DNA from 3 places in the Ferrovibrio plantarum genome. Region 1 is predicted to be linked to each of the others. Evidence: predicted binding sites of a transcription regulator. Region 1 holds the regulator's gene; each other region holds the start of a gene.
The links. The regulator PhoB, encoded in region 1, activates phosphate uptake and scavenging genes when phosphate is short. The targets are predictions, from matches to a motif close to TNTCATAAAACTGTCA.
Positions count from the first base shown of each region.

Region 2: the regulator PhoB is predicted to act here: its motif matches at 4,195-4,210, upstream of V6B08_RS02980 (CHAD domain-containing protein).
Region 3: the regulator PhoB is predicted to act here: its motif matches at 2,864-2,879, upstream of V6B08_RS03875 (Na/Pi cotransporter family protein).

Region 1 is NZ_JBBKBA010000004.1:270,721-276,915, forward strand. It holds gene V6B08_RS21800 (ArsR/SmtB family transcription factor) at 1-938, opposite strand, end outside; gene V6B08_RS21805 (MlaC/ttg2D family ABC transporter substrate-binding protein) at 1,178-1,765, shown strand; gene phoB (phosphate regulon transcriptional regulator PhoB) at 1,782-2,501, opposite strand; gene phoU (phosphate signaling complex protein PhoU) at 2,503-3,222, opposite strand; gene pstB (phosphate ABC transporter ATP-binding protein PstB) at 3,249-4,028, opposite strand; gene pstA (phosphate ABC transporter permease PstA) at 4,086-5,414, opposite strand; gene pstC (phosphate ABC transporter permease subunit PstC) at 5,407-6,195, opposite strand, start outside.
Region 2 is NZ_JBBKBA010000001.1:645,197-651,391, reverse strand. It holds gene V6B08_RS03000 (alkyl/aryl-sulfatase) at 1-526, shown strand, start outside; gene V6B08_RS02995 (GMC family oxidoreductase) at 552-2,150, shown strand; gene V6B08_RS02990 (response regulator transcription factor) at 2,158-2,556, opposite strand; gene V6B08_RS02985 (PAS domain S-box protein) at 2,668-4,164, shown strand; gene V6B08_RS02980 (CHAD domain-containing protein) at 4,319-5,791, shown strand; gene V6B08_RS02975 (PA14 domain-containing protein) at 5,909-6,195, opposite strand, start outside.
Region 3 is NZ_JBBKBA010000001.1:825,047-831,241, reverse strand. It holds gene V6B08_RS03895 (acyl-CoA dehydrogenase family protein) at 1-571, shown strand, start outside; gene V6B08_RS03890 (SDR family NAD(P)-dependent oxidoreductase) at 574-1,332, shown strand; gene V6B08_RS03885 (DUF2889 domain-containing protein) at 1,338-1,946, shown strand; gene V6B08_RS03880 (TetR/AcrR family transcriptional regulator) at 1,987-2,595, opposite strand; gene V6B08_RS03875 (Na/Pi cotransporter family protein) at 2,962-4,668, shown strand; gene V6B08_RS03870 (DHCW motif cupin fold protein) at 4,669-4,998, opposite strand; gene V6B08_RS03865 (tetratricopeptide repeat protein) at 5,271-6,195, shown strand, end outside.

The DNA of each region.
Region 1 (6,195 bases):
GCGCGCCAGACATGCACGGTGAGCGGCTGGCCCGGCAGGGCGATCGGCTGGCCCGGCTCCAGCCCGGCGGCGATGCACCATTGCCGCACTTCGGCATCGGAGAAGCCAAGGCGGCGATGGGCATGGTCCTTGCGCAGGAATTCCAGGTCATGCGGCGCGAAATCCACCACGATGAGTTGCCCGCCCGGACGCAGCACGCGGGCAGCCTCAGTGATCGCCTTGGCCGGCTCGTCGGCATAATGCAGCACCTGATGCACAATGGCGGCATCGAAGCTCTGCGCCGGCAGCGGCAGGTTATACATATCGGCCTGGCGCACCTGGGCATTGCGGATGCCGGCGCGCTCCAGGTTGGTGCGCGCCACGGCCAGCATTTCGCGACTCAGGTCGACACCGATGGCGCGCTCGAAATGCGGCGCCAGCACTTCCAGCAGCCGGCCGGTGCCGGTGCCGATATCCAGCAGATCGGCCACCTTGTGCCCGGCGATCAGGCTGGCCACCGCCGTTTCCACCTGCTGCTCGTCGACATAGAGCGAGCGAATCTGCGACCAACGCGGGGCATTGTCGCGGAAATAGGCTTCCGCCGCATCGGCGCGGGCCCGCTTCACCGCCAGCAGCCGCTCTGCATCGCGCGACAGCGTGGCGTCGCCGGACGGCAGCAAAGCCGTCACCGCCCGCACCAGCGGGGCGCCGCTGAGGCGCTCGCCGACGCGGTAGAAGGCCCAGGTGCCTTCCGGTACCCGCTCCAGCAAGCCGGCCTCGCAGAGTAGCTTGAGATGGCGGGAAACCCGTGGCTGGCTCTGGCCCAGAATCTGGGTCAGTTCCGTCACCGTCAGTTCCGCCTGGCCGCACAAAGCCAGCAGCCGCAACCGGGTTGGCTCGGCGGCGGCGCGCAAAGCGGCCATCAGGGTATCGAGGTTCAGGCTGACTTCGGCGTTCATGATGAGCGATACATAAACATATCTTTATATTTTTGTATAGGGTTTTGTGTGGAAACGTGCCTGCCGCCACGAAAATGACATCCCAGGGGGGTTTGGATATGCCCTAGCGATGCATTATAAACGGGCGGTCGACTTCTGAATCGCCCCGAAAGACCTTTCCAGATAGGACTTTAACGACGATGTCGCGCCTGCTTGCCCTGCCCCGTCTTTCTGCCGCTCCTACCCTGCGGGTCCGGCCAATGCTTGCCGCCTTCGTGTTGCTGGCCGGCCTGAGCTTCGCCAATCCGCAGGCTGGCCGCGCGGCCGAAGCCGATGCCTTCATCCGCACCGTCGGTACCGAGACCCTGGAAGTGCTGGCCGCCCGCTCCGCCGATACCGCCAAGCGCGAGGCGCTGGTGCGCGACCTGCTGGAAAAGCATCTCGACCTCGAAGGCGTCAGCCGCTTCTGCCTCGGCCGCTATGGCCGCCAGCTCAGCGACGGCCAGGCCAAGGAATATGACGGCCTGTTCGTGGATTACATGGTGAAGGTCTATTCCGGCCTGCTGGCCCAGTATGACGGCCAGACGCTCAGCGTGCAGGACGGCGTCAACCGCGACAATGAAGCGACCCAGATCGTGCTATCGCAGATCAACCGCAAGAGCGGTCCGCCGATCCGCGTCGAGTGGAAAGTGATCAACAAAGGCGGCGTGCCGAAAGTCACCGACGTAATCATCGAAGGCGTCAGCATGGCCTTCACGCAGCGTCAGCAGTTCGAATCGGTGCTGCAGAACAACGGCGGCAAGATGGACGCCCTGTTCACGGCGATGCGCCGCCAGATCAGCCGTTAAAAACTAGAGAAGAAACTCAGCCGGCATTAGCCGGCTGAGCGGTCAGTTCCAGGGCATAGCCGGCGGAACGGACGGTGCGGATCACATCATCCTCGCCTTCGCCGTTCAGCGCCTTGCGCAGGCGGCGGATATGCACGTCGACAGTGCGCTGTTCGACATAGATGTCACGACCCCAGACTGAATCGAGCAACTGATCGCGGCTCAGCACGCGGCCGGGATGCTCCAGGAAAAAGCGCAACAGGCGGAACTCGGTCGGCCCAAGATGCACTTCGCGGCCGTTGCGCGTCACCTTATGGGTGGCGATATCCATCACCAGGCCGCCATAGGTCAGCACTTCCTCGGCCAGTGCCGGGCGGATGCGGCGCAGCACGGCGCGAATCCGCGCCAGCAATTCGCTGGGGCTGAACGGCTTGGCAATGTAGTCATCGGCGCCGGCATCCAGGCCGCGCACCCGGTCGGCTTCCTCGCCCCGCGCCGTCAGCATGATGATCGGCACGTTGCGGGCATTAGGATCGCGGCGCAACTGGCGGCAGACTTCCAGGCCGGACAGCCTGGGCAGCATCCAGTCGAGCAGGATCAGGTCAGGCATATGCTCCGCAACCCGCAGCAATGCCTGCTCGCCATCCACAGCCTCATCGACGATGTAGTTCTCTTTCTCGAGGTTGTAGCGCAGCAAAGCCAGCAGCGCCGCCTCATCTTCGATAACCAGAACCCGCGGCTTCACGGCCACGCCCATGTTACTCTCCCGCCTTGTCAACCACTGCGAAACTGGTCTGATCGCCCTTCGGGCGCTCATCCTTCAGCATCTCGCCCTTCACCGCGTAATGGATCAGCTCGGCGATATTGGTGGTATGGTCGCCGATGCGCTCGATATTCTTGGCGATGAACAGCAGATGCGTGCAGGCCGTGATCGAACGCGGGTCTTCCATCATGTAGGTCAGCAACTCGCGGAACAGGCTGTTGTACATGTCGTCGACTTCCTCGTCGCGCAGCCAGACCGCATCGGCCTTGGCGGCATCGTCCGAGATATAGGCATCCAGCGTGTCCTTGATCATGGACTGCACCATGGCAGCCATGCGCGGCACCACGCTGACCGGGCGCACGATCGGCGACTGGTTCAGCACCATGGAACGCTTGGCGACATTCTTGGCGTAGTCGCCGATGCGCTCAAGTTCCGAGGAGATGCGCAAAGCCGAGACGATGATGCGCAGATCGATAGCCATCGGCTGGCGCAAAGCCAGCAGATTGATGGCGAATTCATCAAGCTGGGTGCGCAGCGCGTCGATCTTGGCATCGGCCTTCACCACATCGGTGGCAAGGTCTGAGTCGCGCTTGGCAACGGCATTAACCGCAGCGGCAAGCTGCGATTCCGCCAGGCCGCCCATCTGCACGACAAGCGTGCCGAGCTTTTTCAGGTCCTGATCGTAGGCCTTTACGGTATGGCTGGCATTGGTCATCAGATCCTCTTTTCCCTAAACTGGCCTCAGCCGAAACGGCCCGTGATATAGCCTTGCGTGCGTTCGTCGCTCGGATTGGTGAAGATCGTCTTGGTATCGCCGGATTCCACCAGGATGCCGAGATGGAAGAAGGCGGTCCGCTGTGACACGCGGGCAGCCTGCTGCATCGAGTGGGTGACGATGACGATGGTATAGTTCTGGCGCAGTTCGTCGATCAGTTCCTCGATATGCGCGGTGGCAATCGGGTCGAGCGCCGAGCAGGGCTCATCCATCAGGATCACTTCCGGCGACACCGCCAGCGCGCGGGCGATGCAGAGGCGCTGCTGCTGGCCGCCCGAGAGGCCGGTGCCGGCTTCCGCCAGGCGGTCGCCAACTTCCTTCCACAGGCCGGCCTGCTTCAGGCTCTTCTCGACGATCAGGTCGAGTTCGTCCTTGTTCTCGGCCAGGCCGTGGATGCGCGGACCGTAAGCGACGTTCTCGTAGATCGACTTCGGGAACGGGTTCGGCTTCTGAAACACCATGCCGACGCGGGCGCGGAGCTGCACCACGTCCACCTTGGCATCATAGATATCCAGGGTATCGAGCTTGATGTCGCCTTCGACGCGGCAGCCGCGCACGGTGTCGTTCATGCGGTTCAGCGACCGCAGGAAAGTGGACTTGCCGCAGCCCGACGGGCCGATCAGCGCCGTGACGGCATTGGCTTCGATATCGAGATCGATTTCCTTGAGCGCCTGCTTCTCGCCATAGAAGACGTTGACCTTGCGGGCCGCCATCTTCACATCGTGGGCGTGTTGACCATTCTGCATGGGAGACTTTCCTGGACCTAGGTTTGTTACCAGTGGAGGGCGTTACCAGCGAGGGTTCTACCAGCGGCGCTCGAACTTCTTGCGCAGCAGGATGGCAGCGAGGTTCATCAGCAGCAGGAAGACCAGCAGCACGATAATCGCGGCCGAGGTCTTCTCGACGAAGCCACGTTCGGCACTATCCGCCCACATGAAAATCTGCACCGGCAGCACGGTGGCGGCATCCACCGGCGTGGCGGGGATATCGACGATGAAGGCGACCATGCCGATCATCAGCAACGGCGCGGTCTCACCCAGCGCATGCGCCATGGCGATGATGGTGCCGGTAAGGATGCCGGGCATCGCCAGCGGCAGCACATGATGCAGCACCGCCTGCAGCGGCGAAGCACCAAGGCCGAGAGCGGCCTGGCGGATCGAGGGTGGCACGGCGCGCAAAGCGGCGCGCGCCGCAATAATGATCACCGGCAGGCTCATCAGCGCCAGCACCAGGCCGCCGATCAGCGGCGCCGAGCGCGGCATGCCGAAGAAACCGATGAACACCGCGAGGCCGAGCAGACCATAGACGATCGACGGCACGGCAGCGAGGTTGTTGATGTTGACCTCGATGATCTCGGTCCAGCGGTTCTTTGGCGCGAATTCCTCGAGATAGATCGCCGCCATGATGCCGAGCGGGAAAGCCACGATCAGCGTCACCAGCAGGGTGTAGAAGGAACCGACCACGCCGCCCCACACGCCGACCAGTTCCGGCTCGCGGCTATCGGCCGCTGTGAAGAAGCGCTTATTGAATTGCAGTTCCAGATCGCCGCTCGCCTTCAGCGCCTCGATCCACTGCACCTGGGCGTCCTTGATCTTGCGCTCGCCCTCGGCGGCCTTGGTATCCACCTGGCCCTTGACGAACATGTCGACATCGGAGGACAGCGGCAACCAAACCTTGCGGGTGGTGCCGATGATGCTGGGATCGGCCACCACCATGCGGCCAAGCTGCGCTTCGGCACCGGCGCTGATCATGCCCTGAAGCTGGCGGCGCTGGGTGCGGCTCTGCGCCTCGGGGAAACGGTTCTGCAGCGAAGCCAGGATCAAGCCGCCGTAATTGCCCTGCATCAGCTTGCGCGGATCGGTGGTGCCGGCCGGCGCAATCTGGTCCGGCGTGAACTGGATCTCAAGCTGCACATGGCCCTGGCGAAAAGCCGTGAAGCCGTTGCTCAGGATGGTGAACAGCAGGATCGCCAGTGCGGCGAGCGAGAAGATGATGGCGCATAGACCGATCATCCTGAAGCGGCGCTCGGCAGCGTAGCGGGCCTTCAGCCGCTTGGTCGCGGCTTCGGTCATATGCAGACCGGTGCCGTCAGCCTGGCGCATTGCAGCGTTCTCCACGGCCATATCAGTCATATTGCTCTCGATATTTCTTGACGATGCGAAGTGCCGCGATGTTGAGCGACAGGGTGACAATGAACAGCACCAGCCCGAGCGCGAAGGCGGCCAGTGTCTTCGGGCTGTCGAATTCCTGGTCGCCGACCAGCAGGGCGGCGATATGCACGGTAACGGTGCTCACCGCCGCCAGCGGGTTGGCGGTGATATTGGCGGCAAGGCCGGCGGCCATCACCACGATCATGGTTTCGCCCAGCGCGCGGCTGAAGGCGAGAATCACGGAGGCCGCGATGCCGGGCAAGGCAGCCGGCAGGATGACGCGCTTGATGGTCTCCGACTTGGTCGCACCAAGGCCGTAGGAACCATCGCGCAAACTCTGCGGCACGGCGTTGATCACGTCATCCGACAGCGAAGAGACGAAGGGAATGATCATGATGCCCATCACCAGGCCGGCGGCGAGCGCGGATTGCGACGCCACTTGCAGGCCGATGCTTTCGCCGACGCGCTGCACGAAGGGCGCCACGGTCAGCGCGGCAAAGAAGCCGTAGACCACGGTGGGAATGCCGGCCAGCACTTCCAGCGCCGGCTTGACCCAGGCGCGCATATTCTGCGGCGCGTATTCCGCCATGTAGACGGCGCTCATCAGGCCGATTGGCACCGCCACCAGCATGGCGATCAGCGCGATCAGCAGCGTGCCGGCAAACAGTGGCACCGCGCCGAAGGCACCCGAGGAGCCAACCTGATCGGCACGGATCGCCATCTGCGGCGACCAGGTGAGGCCGAACAGGAATTCGAAGGCATT
Region 2 (6,195 bases), on a different contig from region 1:
CGCCGAGCCACAGAACATGGCGGCGCGCAACCTGCAGGCCGATGCCCTGGAACAGCTTGGCTATCAGGCCGAATCCGGCGTGTGGCGCAATCTCTACCTGCTCGGCGCCCAGGAATTGCGCAACGGCCTGGCCAAGCTGCCCCAGGGCAGCACCGCCAGCCCGGATATCATCGCCTCGCTCGGCACCGATCTGATGTTCGATTTCCTCGCCGTGCGCATCGACCCGGAGAAGGTGGAGGGCAAGGACATTTCGGTCAACTGGCGCTTCACCGATACCGATGAGCAATTCCACATGTTCCTCAAGAACAGCGTGCTCAATCACCGCAAGGGCGTGCAGGCAGCGGATGCCAATGCCACCGTGAGCATGACCCGCGCCACTTGGAACCGCATCGCCTTGCGCGATCTCAGCCTGCCAGTGGCTTTGCTTACCGGCGATGTAAAACTGTCGGGCAATCCGCTCGCCTTCCTCGACCTGATGCGCCAGATCGAGCCACCGGGCGAGCGTTTCAATATCGTGACGCCGTAACCAAAACAAAATCCGGGAGGGGGCGATGTACGATTACGTGATTGTTGGCGGCGGCTCGGCCGGCTGCGTGCTGGCGCGGCGTTTGAGCGACGATGGCCGCAGCAAAGTCTGTCTGCTGGAAGCCGGGCCGCCGGACGATATCGTCGCCTGCCAATTGCCGATCGGCGCTGCCCTGTTCATGCCGGGACCGTGGCGCAACTGGGCCTTCAAGACCGTGCCGCAGGCGATGCTGGATGGCCGCCAGGGCTATCAGCCGCGCGGCAAGATGCTCGGCGGCTCCAGCGGCATCAACGCCATGATCTATATCCGTGGCCATCGCCGCGATTACGATGAATGGGGCCTGCCGGGCTGGGGCTGGGAGGACGTGCTGCCCTATTTCCGCCGCGCCGAGCGCAACCTGCGCCCCGATATCGATGCCGGTGGCGCTGCCGCTCTGCATGGCCGTGATGGCCCGCTGGCGGTTTCCGATATCCGCAGCCCGAACCGTTTTGCCGGCGATTTCCTCAAAGCCTGCGACGAGACGCAAATCCCCCGCAATGTTGATTTCAACGGCCCCGAGCAGGAAGGTGCAGGCTGGTTCCAGGTGACGCAGGAGAATGGCGAACGCTGCTCGGCAGCCAAGGCCTACCTGCCGCCAGACGTGCGGGCGCGGCCCAACCTCAGCATCGTCACCGGCGCGCAGGCGACGCGCGTGCTGCTGGAAAACCGCCGCGCCACGGGGGTGCGCTACCGCCTGCGCGGCCTCGATCTCGAAGCCCGGGCCGGCCGCGCCGTGGTGCTTTCCGCCGGCGCCTTCGGCTCGCCGCATCTGCTGCTGCTTTCCGGCATCGGACCTGCGGCGGAAATGCAGCGCCATGGCATCGCTGTGCAGCATGAGTTGCCCGGCGTTGGCCAGAACCTGCAGGATCATCTCGATTACCTCGAGCATTACCGCGTCGATTCCGCCGAATTGTTTGGCCATTCGCTGAAATCGTTGCCGGTGATGCTGAAGGCCTGGCGGCAATGGCAGCGCGAACGCAGCGGCATGCTGACCTCGAATTTCGCCGAAAGCGGTGCCTTCCTGAAAACCGAGCCGGGGCTGGAGCGCCCGGATGTGCAGCTTCACTTCGTCGTTGCCATGGTGGATGACCATGCCCGCAAGCAGCATTGGGGCCATGGCTATTCCTGCCATGTCTGCGTGCTCCGACCCTATAGCCGGGGCGAGGTCGGGCTCAGCTCCGCCGATCCCTTCGCGGCGCCGCGCATCGACCCGCGTTTCCTCACCGATTGCCGCGATGCCGAGACCTTGAAACGCGGCGCCTGGATGATGCGGCGGATCCTGCAGGCGCCGAGCCTGAAGGCGCATGGCCCGCGCCCGCTCTATCCGCTGCCCGAAAGCGATGCCGAACTGGAAACTGCGATCCGCGCCCGCGCCGATACGATCTATCACCCGGTCGGCACCTGCCGCATGGGCAAGGCCGAGGACCGCCAAGCGGTGGTGGATCCGCAGCTGAAGCTGCGCGGCCTGGATGGCCTCTATGTGGCGGATGCCTCGGTGATGCCCGGCCTGATCGGCGGCAACACCAATGCGCCGACCATCATGATCGCCGAGAAAGCCGCCGAGGCGATCCGCCAGGCAGCTTGATGGCTTTTCAGTCCGATTTGGCGGCGCCCGGCTTGGCTGTCGCCAGCGCGGCGGCCACGGCGGTGAGCAATTCCTGCCGCCGCACCGGCTTGCGCAGCATGGCATGGGCGCCGAGAAAGCCGCCCAATTCCAGCGCCATCTCGGCATTCATGGTGGAGCCGCCGCCCGACGTGACGATCACCGGCATGCCCGTGGCCGAGCGGCGCAGCGCGTTCAGCACCTCGATGCCGTCGCTCTGCGGCATCAGCACATCGGTGATCACCAGGTCGAAGGGCTCCTGCTGCAGCAGAGCCAGCGCCGCTTGGCCGTCACTGGCTTCGCGCACATTATGCCCTTCCGCCTCCAGCATGCGGCGCAACAGCAGACGAAAGTCCGCGTAATCGTCGACGACGAGTATCCGAGCCATGGTCACCCACCATGAAAAGTGCAGATACGGCGCTTTATGTGCAACTCATGGTCGTGATATTAGCCTAATTTTAGGAGAATTGCACCTAGCAAAGGCTGTAAGCTACCAACCATGCAAACAGAACAAGTCCTGCGCACAGTAATCGACACCATGATCGACGGGGTCATCCTGATCGATCATGGCGGTATTATCCAGCTATACAACCAGGCCTGCCAGAAACTGTTCGGTTATACGCCCGAGGAGGTGCTGGGCCAGAACGTCAAGATGCTGATGCCCACGCCCTACCGCGAGGAGCATGATGGCTATGTGCGCAACTACCGCGAAACCGGCGTGAAGCGCATCATCGGCATCGGCCGCGAAGTATTGGGCCGGCGCAAGGATGGCAGCGAATTCCCGTTCGAGCTGGCGGTGGCCGAAGCCACCCTGGATGACCGCCCGCTCTATATCGGCGTGATCCACGATATCACCGAGCGTCGCCGCGCCGAGGAAATGCGCGAGCAGCTGCGCCAGTCGCAGAAGATGGAAGCGATCGGCCAGCTCACCGGCGGCATCGCGCATGACTTCAACAATCTGCTGGCCGTGGTGATGGGCAATCTGGAACTGCTGGACATGCGGGTGTCCGACGATTTCAGCCGCCGCCTGATCGACCAGGCACTGCACAGCACCACGCGCGGCGCCGAACTGACCCAGCGCCTGCTGGCTTTCGGCCGGCAGCAGAATCTGCGCGCCAAGCGGCTGAATGCCAATGAACTGATTCTCAGCATATCGAGCGTGCTGCGCCATACCCTGGGTGATCCGGTTTCGGTGCGCACCAGCCTGGCACCCGGCCTGCCGGAAGTGGAGGTCGATCCTGGCCAGCTCGAGAATGCGCTGATCAACCTGGCGCTCAATGCGCGCGACGCCATGCCCAATGGCGGCAGCCTCACCATCCGCACGGCCTATTTGCGCCCCAGCGACGAGATGGCACGCAGCAGCGAGCATGGCTATGTGGTGATCAGCGTGACCGATACCGGCACCGGCATGAGCGAGGAAGTGCGCGCCCGCGTCTTCGAGCCATTCTTCACCACCAAGGAGATCGGCAAGGGCAGTGGGCTGGGCTTGAGCATGGTGCATGGCTTCATCACCCAGTCTGGTGGCCATGTACATGTCGACAGCGCCATCGGTCGTGGCACCGAGGTTTCGCTGCATTTGCCGGCGCTCGCGCCGGCCTCAGCCTTGGTGCAGAGCGAGAATGATCCCGGCGGGCCGACCATCCTGCTGGTGGACGATAATGCCGATTTGCGGGCCACGGTCAGCCTGCTGCTGGAAAGCATGGGTTATCGCGTGCGTGCCGTGGGATCGGGGGCTGCGGCGCTGGATATCCTGCAATCGGATACCAGTATCGCGCTGATGATTAGCGACGTGATGATGCCGGGCATGACCGGGCTGGAACTCGGCGAGCGCGCGCTGCGGCTGCTTCCGTCGCTGCCGCTGGTATTCATTTCCGGCACCGCCGATGCCGATATCCTGCGCAGTAGCTCGTTCCGCGACCGCTGCACCCTGCTGGCCAAGCCGATCCGCAAGCAGGCCTTGGGCGAATTGCTGACCAAGTTGCTGCGCCGGAGCTGACCGGGCAGGACAGCCCCGGTGTCACCGAATTGTCATTAAACGGAAACATTTACCCGCTGCGTTCCATGCCGTAGCGGGCAGAAATGTTAAATCAGCATAAGCCTTTGCGCTACGCGATTGAGACTCGCCGTTGGCCTCGCTAGAGTCCGCCGCCATGGCCGATACCCAGGAACCCGTTCCCCAAACCACGCTCTGCCTGGGGATTGCTGCCGATGATCTGGTGCGGCTGCGCCGGCATCCGCTGATCACCACCCTGCTCAAGGGCCGCGCCACCACGGTGCGGCGCGAAATCGCCCTGGTTGATACGGCACCCACTGAAGACGGCAGCCGTGCACTGATCCAGGCCGGCTGGCTCTGCCTCAATGAAGGCACTGAGCCGCATCTGCTGCCCTGGCGGGCCAATGCCGCGCCACTGCCCGATATCACCGCGCTGGGTGCGCTGGAAATTCTCGCCCAGGGCCGCGTCGAGCGCATCACGCTGCCGCTGGCTGAAGGCCGCCTGCTGCTCGAACGCCTGGATCTGGCGCGCGGCCGCCAGCGCCAGGCGATTGCCGTGCTGCGCTTCGAGGACATGCCGGCGGCGAAGGCTGCCGAACTGGCGCTGTCGCTGTGTCGCGATTTCAAGCCGCGCCTGCTGGGCGCATCCGCTGTGGTGCCGTTGGCCAGTGGGCTCGGCCTGATCGCGCCGGTGCCGGCGCGCGCCGGCGAAATCCCGCCCATGCTGCCGGAAACCGACAGCGCCATCGCCGCCGCCTGTGCCATCCTGCGCCATTGCCTGGCGCAGTTCGAAGCCAACATCCAGGCCGTGCTGCTGGGCCGCGACAGCGAAGGCGTGCACCAGATGCGCGTCGCCTTGCGCCGGCTGCGTTCGGCGCTGGATATTTTCAGCCCGATCCTGCCGCCAAGCTGGCTCGAAACACTGATCGCCGACCTGCGCTGGCTCAACGCGCCGCTTGGCAAACGCCGCGATCTCGATGTTTTCATCGAGGAGACGTTGCAGCCTTTGCGCGCCGCCGAGCCCGGCATCAAGGGCCTGGAGCATCTCCAGACCCTGCTTGATGCCCGCCGTCAGGCGGCGCAGGAAGCGTTGCTCTCCGCGCTGGCCTCGCCGCGTGCCGCGCAATGGCTGCTGCGGCTGCAACGGCTGGCGGCGGCGAGCGAGGCGGAAGCCCTCGCCCTGCTCGATCCGGCACAGCATGAAGCGGCATTGCAGCCCGCCATCGCCTTTGCCGCCGTCACGCTGCGGCAGCGCCGCCGCAAGCTCAAGAAACTCGGCGAACGCCATGGCGAATTGAGCGTGCCGGAACTGCACCGGCTGCGCATCCGCGCCAAGAAGCTGCGCTATGCCACGGAATTCTTCCGCTATCTCTTCGCCAAGAAGCCGGTGAAGTTTTCCGCCATGGCACTGGCCCGGCTGCAGGATACGCTCGGTGCGCTGAACGATGCGGCGGTGGGCGATGAACTGCTCGGCGGCATCCTCGGTGCTGCCGGCGAGGATGCGGCGGCGGCGGCCATCGCCGGCTGGTTCGCGGCACGCCAGAGCATGCAGCTCAGCCAGCTCGGTCCGGCCTGGAAAGCCTATACCGCGCTCAAGCCCTATTGGCGCGACGCCCTGCCGCAGGTGTGACGGTTTTCAATTACTCTTGTCATGCCCGTACTTGATCCGGGCATGACGAATGGAGATGAACAAAAAACACCCCCGGTTTTGCCGGGGGTGTTTTGCTTTAGCCGGATGGCCGAAAATTTACGGCATGTGCGAGATCGCGCTCGGCGGCAGGATGCTCGGCGCAGCGGCGCCCGGCGGCTGCCAGAAATAGGCGAAGGCCGCAGAGTCGCGCTTCTGGTAATACATGATCACGATCGGGTAATAGCCCGGCTGGGCGATGTCGATGAACTTCATCGGCGTGGTGCGCTCCGGATGTGGTTCCGGGTCATCGGAAACCATCACATTGCCGACCCAGGAGCGGCCGCCGTCGTTGGTGCGTGAAGCAAAGCCGTAACGGCCGGGCTTGTCGAGCAGCACATAGCCCT
Region 3 (6,195 bases), on a different contig from region 1:
TGCCCGCGAGGTCGAGACCTTCGCCATCAACGGCTACGATACCTGCCAGGTCTTCTTCGATGATGTGTTCGTGCAGGAAGAAAACCTGATCGGCGTCGAGGGCCAGGGCTTCCGCCAGGTGCTGGCGACGCTGAATGCCGAGCGCCTCAATGCCGCCGCCGTGGCCTTGGGCATCGCCAAGGGCGCCTTCGATTATGCCGCCGAATACGCCAAGCAGCGCCCGGCCTTCAACCGCACGCTCTCGGAACTGCATCCGGTGCAGCACAAGCTGGCCAATGTCGCCACCGCCTTCGAGATGGCCTGGCTGTTCCTGCTCGATGCGGCGAAGCGCGACGAGGAAGGCGGCGCCATCGACGTCGCCAGTTCGATGATCAAGCTGACCGCCTCCAATGTGGTGAAGCAGGCCACCGATATCGGCATGGAGATCATGGGCGCCGCCGGCTTCGACACCGCCGCGCCGATGCAGCGCTACTACCGCGACCACCGGCTCTACGCCTTCGCGCCGCTGAATGACGAGATGTGCCGCAACCTGATCGCCGAACGCTATTTCGGCTTCAAGCGCGCCTTCTAGTGATGCCAGCCTCTGGGACATCCGAGCATGTGGCCGTGATCAGCGGTGCGGGCGGCGGCATCGGTCGCGCCATCGCCGCCGCCCTGCATCGCGAAGGCACCCGGCTGGCGTTGCTGGATCTCGAACGCACGGCACTGGAGGAAACCCGGCGTGAGATCGGCGCCGCCGAAACAGACTGCCTGCTGCTGCCTTGCGATATCACCGATGCGGCGGCTTCGGCCAAGGCCATCGCCGAGGCGCTGGCCGCCTTCGGCCGGATCGACCTGCTGGTGAACAATGCTGGGCGTTATCAGCTCAACCGCCTAGCCGATCCGGATGCGCCGGCGGTGTATGAGCAGCTCTACCGCATCAATGCCCTGGCGCCGCTCTATCTTGCCCATGCCTGCCGCGAAGCCCTGGTGCAGAGCCGCGGCTGCATCATCAACATGGCCTCCACCGAAGCCTTCATCGCCGGCTCGGTTTCGCTCGGCTACACGGCCTCCAAGCATGCCGTGGCCGGGCTGACCAAGGCGCTGGCGACTGAACTTGGTCCGGCGGGCGTGCGCGTCAATGCGATTGCGCCGGGCGTGGTGGAAACGCCGATGGTGGCGCATCTCACCAGCCAGAAGCGCCATGCCGAGAAGATGCTCACCCGCACGCCGCTGGGCCGTTTCGCGCAGCCCGCTGAAATTGCCAGCATCGTGCTGTTCCTCGCCTCGCCGGCCGCCAGCTATCTCACCGGCGCGGTGCTGCCGGCCGATGGCGCCTATATGCTGACGTGACCGCGATGTCTGGCCCGCTTCCACTTTCTCTTCCGCTTCCAGAGCCGGCACCACGCCGCCACCTGCATACCCGCCAGACCACCTATCGCGGCTATCTGCGCGAAGATGGCCTGTGGGATATCGAGGGCGAACTTTGCGACACCAAGCCCTATGCCTATGCCGACCGCGAGCGCGGCCGGATGCCGCCGGGTACCCCGGTGCATCACATGCTGGCGCGGCTGACGGTGGATGACGCGCTGGTGATCCGCGACGCGCATTTCGAGATGCGCGCGATCCCCTTCAGCTTCTGTGCCGGCGCCGCCGCCGATGCCGCCAGCTTCATCGGCATTACCCTGGGGGGCGGCTGGCGCCGCGCCGTGGACGAGCGCATGCGCGGCACCGCCGGCTGCTCGCATTTACGCGAACTGCTCTACAATATCGCCACCGCCGCCTTCCAGACCATCTCGCCCTATCGCGAGGAATTCATGGCCGAGCGCGGTGCGCCGGCCGGCAAGAACGGCCTGCCGTTCTTCCTCGATCAATGCTATTCCTGGGCCCTGACCAGCCCGGTGGTGGCGCGCTATTTCCCGCAATTCGCCGTGACGAAATCGGCCAAGCGCACGGGAAGCGACTGACTGGCTGCGACTGGTGACTGGCAGCGACGAGCGGCCTGCTTCAGCGGCCTTTTGGCGGCGCCTTGAGGCCCAGCAGGCGGAACACCATGGCGGTATGGGTGTCGCGCACTTCCTTTTCCGACAGACGCCCGCCCGGCTGGTACCAGTAGCAGACGCCGGACAGCAGCGAGATGATGGCGAAGGTGGTGACGCGCGGATCCTCCACAGTCAGCAGGCCGGTCTTGTTGCCTTCCTTGATCAGCCCGGTGAGCAGGTTGGAATAGGCATCGCGCAGGCCGGTGATGGTCTTGTAATGCGGCTTGGAGAGATTGCGCAGCTCCATGTTGCCGATGAACACTTCCATCTGCCGGTGGATATGGAAATTCAGGTGGATGTCGATATAGATTAGCAGCCGCTTGTAGGGATCGCTCTCGTTCGCGGTGCGCTCCTGGTATTCCGAGATCATCGACTGCAGATGATCGCGCAGCAGCTCGAACAGGAAGCTTTCCTTGCTCTTGATGTAATTGTAGAGCGAGCCGGCCTGGATGCCGACTTCCTTGGCGATCATGCGCAGGCTGGCGGCCTTGAAGCCATGACGTGCGATGATGTTGATGGCCGCTTCGCGAATGGCCTTTTCAGTGGTATCGCGGTTGGATCCGACGGTTCGCATTGGCCCGGTTATGTTGGAATTCTGGCGATGATTGCCGGCCAGCATAAAAACAAGTGGCTGTTTTATCAACCATTCGGGGTTTGTCCGCCGTGTTGCGCACGAACCACGTCGAGCGCCTCATGCCGGTTGCAGCCATGAATCGGCCCGCCGCCGACCTCCAGTCGCCCCCACGACCGTTGCCGGGCCGCCCCTCAGCCATCCGGCGGACACTAGCCATTTTTGCGCCGCAAAGGGTTTGTAAATTGCTTTTGTGCTAATGACTTTTGGGTGTAATAAAACTGTAACAATGGATTCGTGCCGGGTTCCACCTGTTTGATCTGACCTGGCCCTGTCCTTCACTTTTCGTCCTGAGGAGTCCACCGCCTGATGGGTGCCACCGCTCTGTTGCTCGACCTTGCCGCCGGCATCGCCCTGCTGCTGTGGGGTGTGCGCATGGTGCGCACCGGCATGACCCGCGCCTTCGGCGCCCGGCTGCGCCGGCTGCTCGGCAGTGCCACCCGCAACCGCTTTTCCGCCTTCGCCGCCGGTATCGGCGTCACCGCTTTGCTGCAATCGGCCACCGCTACCGCGATGCTGGTTGCCTCCTTCGCCGGCCGCCGCCTGATCGGCCCCGCCGCCGCCCTGGCGGTGATGCTGGGCGCCGATGTAGGCACCACGCTGGCGGCGCAGCTCCTTTCGCTCGACCTGCATTGGATGGGGCCGCTGGCCCTGGTGATCGGCGTCGGCCTGTTCCTCTCCACCGAAAGCGGCAATCGCCGCCATGTCGGCCGCCTGTTCATCGGCTTCGGCCTGCTGCTGCTGGCCCTGCGCCTGATCGTTGCCGCCTCCGAGCCTTTGCGCAACGCCTCCGCTTTCGCCACCGTGATGGCGCCGCTGGCGCAGGAACCGCTGCTCGCCGTGGCTTTGGCCGCGCTGATCACCTGGGCGGCACATTCCAGCCTTGCCATCGTGCTGATGCTGGTTGGCCTGGCGTCCGCCGGGGCGATTTCCGTGCCGCTGGCGCTCGCCCTGGTGCTTGGCGCCAATATCGGCGGCGCCGTGGCGCCGTTCGCCGCCACGGCCGGCCAGACGCCTGCCGCGCGGCGCGCGCCGCTCGGCAACCTGTTGATGCGCGCCATCGGCGTGGTGATCGCGCTGCCGCTGCTCTCCTTCGTGCCGCAATGGCTCGGCGCGCTGGGCCTGGAAGGCCCGCGCCTGGCGGTGCATTTCCACACCGCGTTCAATCTGGCGCTGGCGCTGCTGTTTCTGCCGCTGCTGGCCCAGGTCGAACTGCTTTGCCGCCGCCTGCTGCCCGATGCGCCGACCGCGGAAGACAGCACCAAGCCGCGCTATCTCGATTCCGGCGCGCTGGACACGCCCTCCGTGGCGCTGGCCGCTGCGGCGCGCGAAACGCTGCGGCTTTCCGATACCGTGAGCCGCATGCTGGATGACGCCATCACCGTGTTCAAGACCGACGATGCGCGGCTGGCCAAGGCGGTGGAACAGGCCGATGACCAGGTCGACAAGCTGCATGAGGCGATCAAGCTCTATCTCACCAAGCTCTCGAACCACGAAATGGATGCCGAAGAAAGCCGCCGCTATGTCGATGTGCTGACCTTCACCACCAATCTCGAGCATATCGGCGACATCATCGACAAGAACCTGATGGAACTGGCGGCGAAGAAGATCAAGCATCGCCTGCATTTCTCGCCTGAGGGCATGCAGGAACTGGCCGAGTTCCATGCCCGTGTCGCCGGCAACCTGCAGATGGCCTGCAACGTGTTCATGGCCAGCGACGCCAAGCTGGCGCGGCAATTGCTGCAGGAGAAGGCGTCTCTGCGCGAGGCCGAGCGCATGGCCGCCGAGAATCATTACCGCCGCCTTGCCGCCGGCCGTGCCGAAAGCATCGAGACCAGCGCCATCCATCTCGACGTGATCCGCGACCTCAAGCGCATCAACAGCCACCTGACGGCGGTGGCCTATCCGATCCTGGAGCAGACCGGCGAGCTTTCCGCCACGCGCCTGCGCGCCGACGAACAGCAGCAGGCCGGCAAGAAGGCCGCGCCGAATGGCGGCCACGCCAAGCCGGCCTGATCAGTCGACGATGAACAGTTTAGCGCCCACCGCCGTGCGCGAGCGGTGCGGCTCGGCATTGTCGGCGACCTGATAGCTCTGGCCCGGCCCAAGCGTGAAAACGCGGCCATCCTCCAGCTCCGTCACCAGCTCGCCTTCCAGCACGAACAGGATATGCCCCTTCACGCACCAATGATCCGCCAGGTAGCCCGGCGTGTAATCGACGCGGCGCACCCGGATCGGGCCGAACTGGCGCGTGCGCCAATAGGCCATGCCGGTTTCACCCTTATGCTCGGTGACCGGCACATCCGACCAGTCGGTGGTGCCAAAGGGTAAATTCGCTATCTGCATTCTCTACGCCCGATTTCCCTGGAATTCATCTTCCAATAATTGCAACGACATGGCACATCCGCTACTTTGAAGGGGAAATTACCCCAAACGCCGTGATCGCCATGACCAAGATCCGCCTCGCTTGGCTTCCTGCCGCGGTCCTGCTGCTTGCCCTGACCGGCTGCCAGACCAACCAGCCGTCCGGCAGTCCGCCGGTCACGAGCGCCAGCCAGGCACCGGTTCCGACACCCACCACCCCACCGCCAATGGCCAGCCAGGTCAAGAGCCGGGCCTTGACCACGACTGAGGAAGCCCAGGCCAAGGCCTATGACGATGCCACGCGCATGGCCGTCATGCCCGGCATCAAGATCACCAACCAGATGCGCAAGGCCGGCCTGTATTTCGGTGCGCAGCAATTCGGCGAGGCGCTGGCGATATATAACCGCATCCTCACCGAATGGGGTGACACCAGCACCAGTTCGGCGCGCAACGATCTGGCGCTGGCCTGGCTGAACAAGGGCCAATTGCACAAGGCCTTTGGCCAGCGCCGCGAGGAAATCGCCGCCTATCAGGAGCTGGCGCGGCTTTACGGCAATGATGTCGAGCCGGCCCAGCGCCGCGCCGTTGCCACCGGGCAGCTTTATACCGGCGAAGCGCAGGTGGCGCTGGGCGAGCGGCTGCAGGGTGAGCAGACCTACCGCCAGGCGATGGAACGCTTTTGTCCTGCGCCGATTGCCACCGTACCGCTGGCCGTTGCCTGCGCCAAGCTGGGCATCCGCCTGGGCCAGAGCCTGGGCGAACGCAAGCTGACCGACGATGCCCTGGCAGCCTATGACGCGGTGATCGGCAGCCATGGCAGCAACAGCAACAACGACGTGCGCCAGGAAGTGACCGAAGCCCATTGGCGCAAGGCCGTGCTGCTGGCGGAAAACCAGCGGCGACAGGAAGCCGTGGCCAGCTTCGCGCGCACCGCCGAAGTCGGCGCACTCTCGGGCACCCGCCAGGCCATTGCCTATGCCGCCCAGGCACTCGGCAACCAGGCGTCGATGCTCGACAGCATGGGCCAGCAAGCCCAAGCCCTGGCGCTCTATGACCGCTTGATCGGCCAGTTCGACAGCCGCACCGAGGATGCGGTGATCTTCGCCGTGGCCCGGGCGCAGGTGAACAAGGCGCTTATCCTGTTCCGGCAGAAGCGGCCGGCAGAGGTGCTGCCGCTCT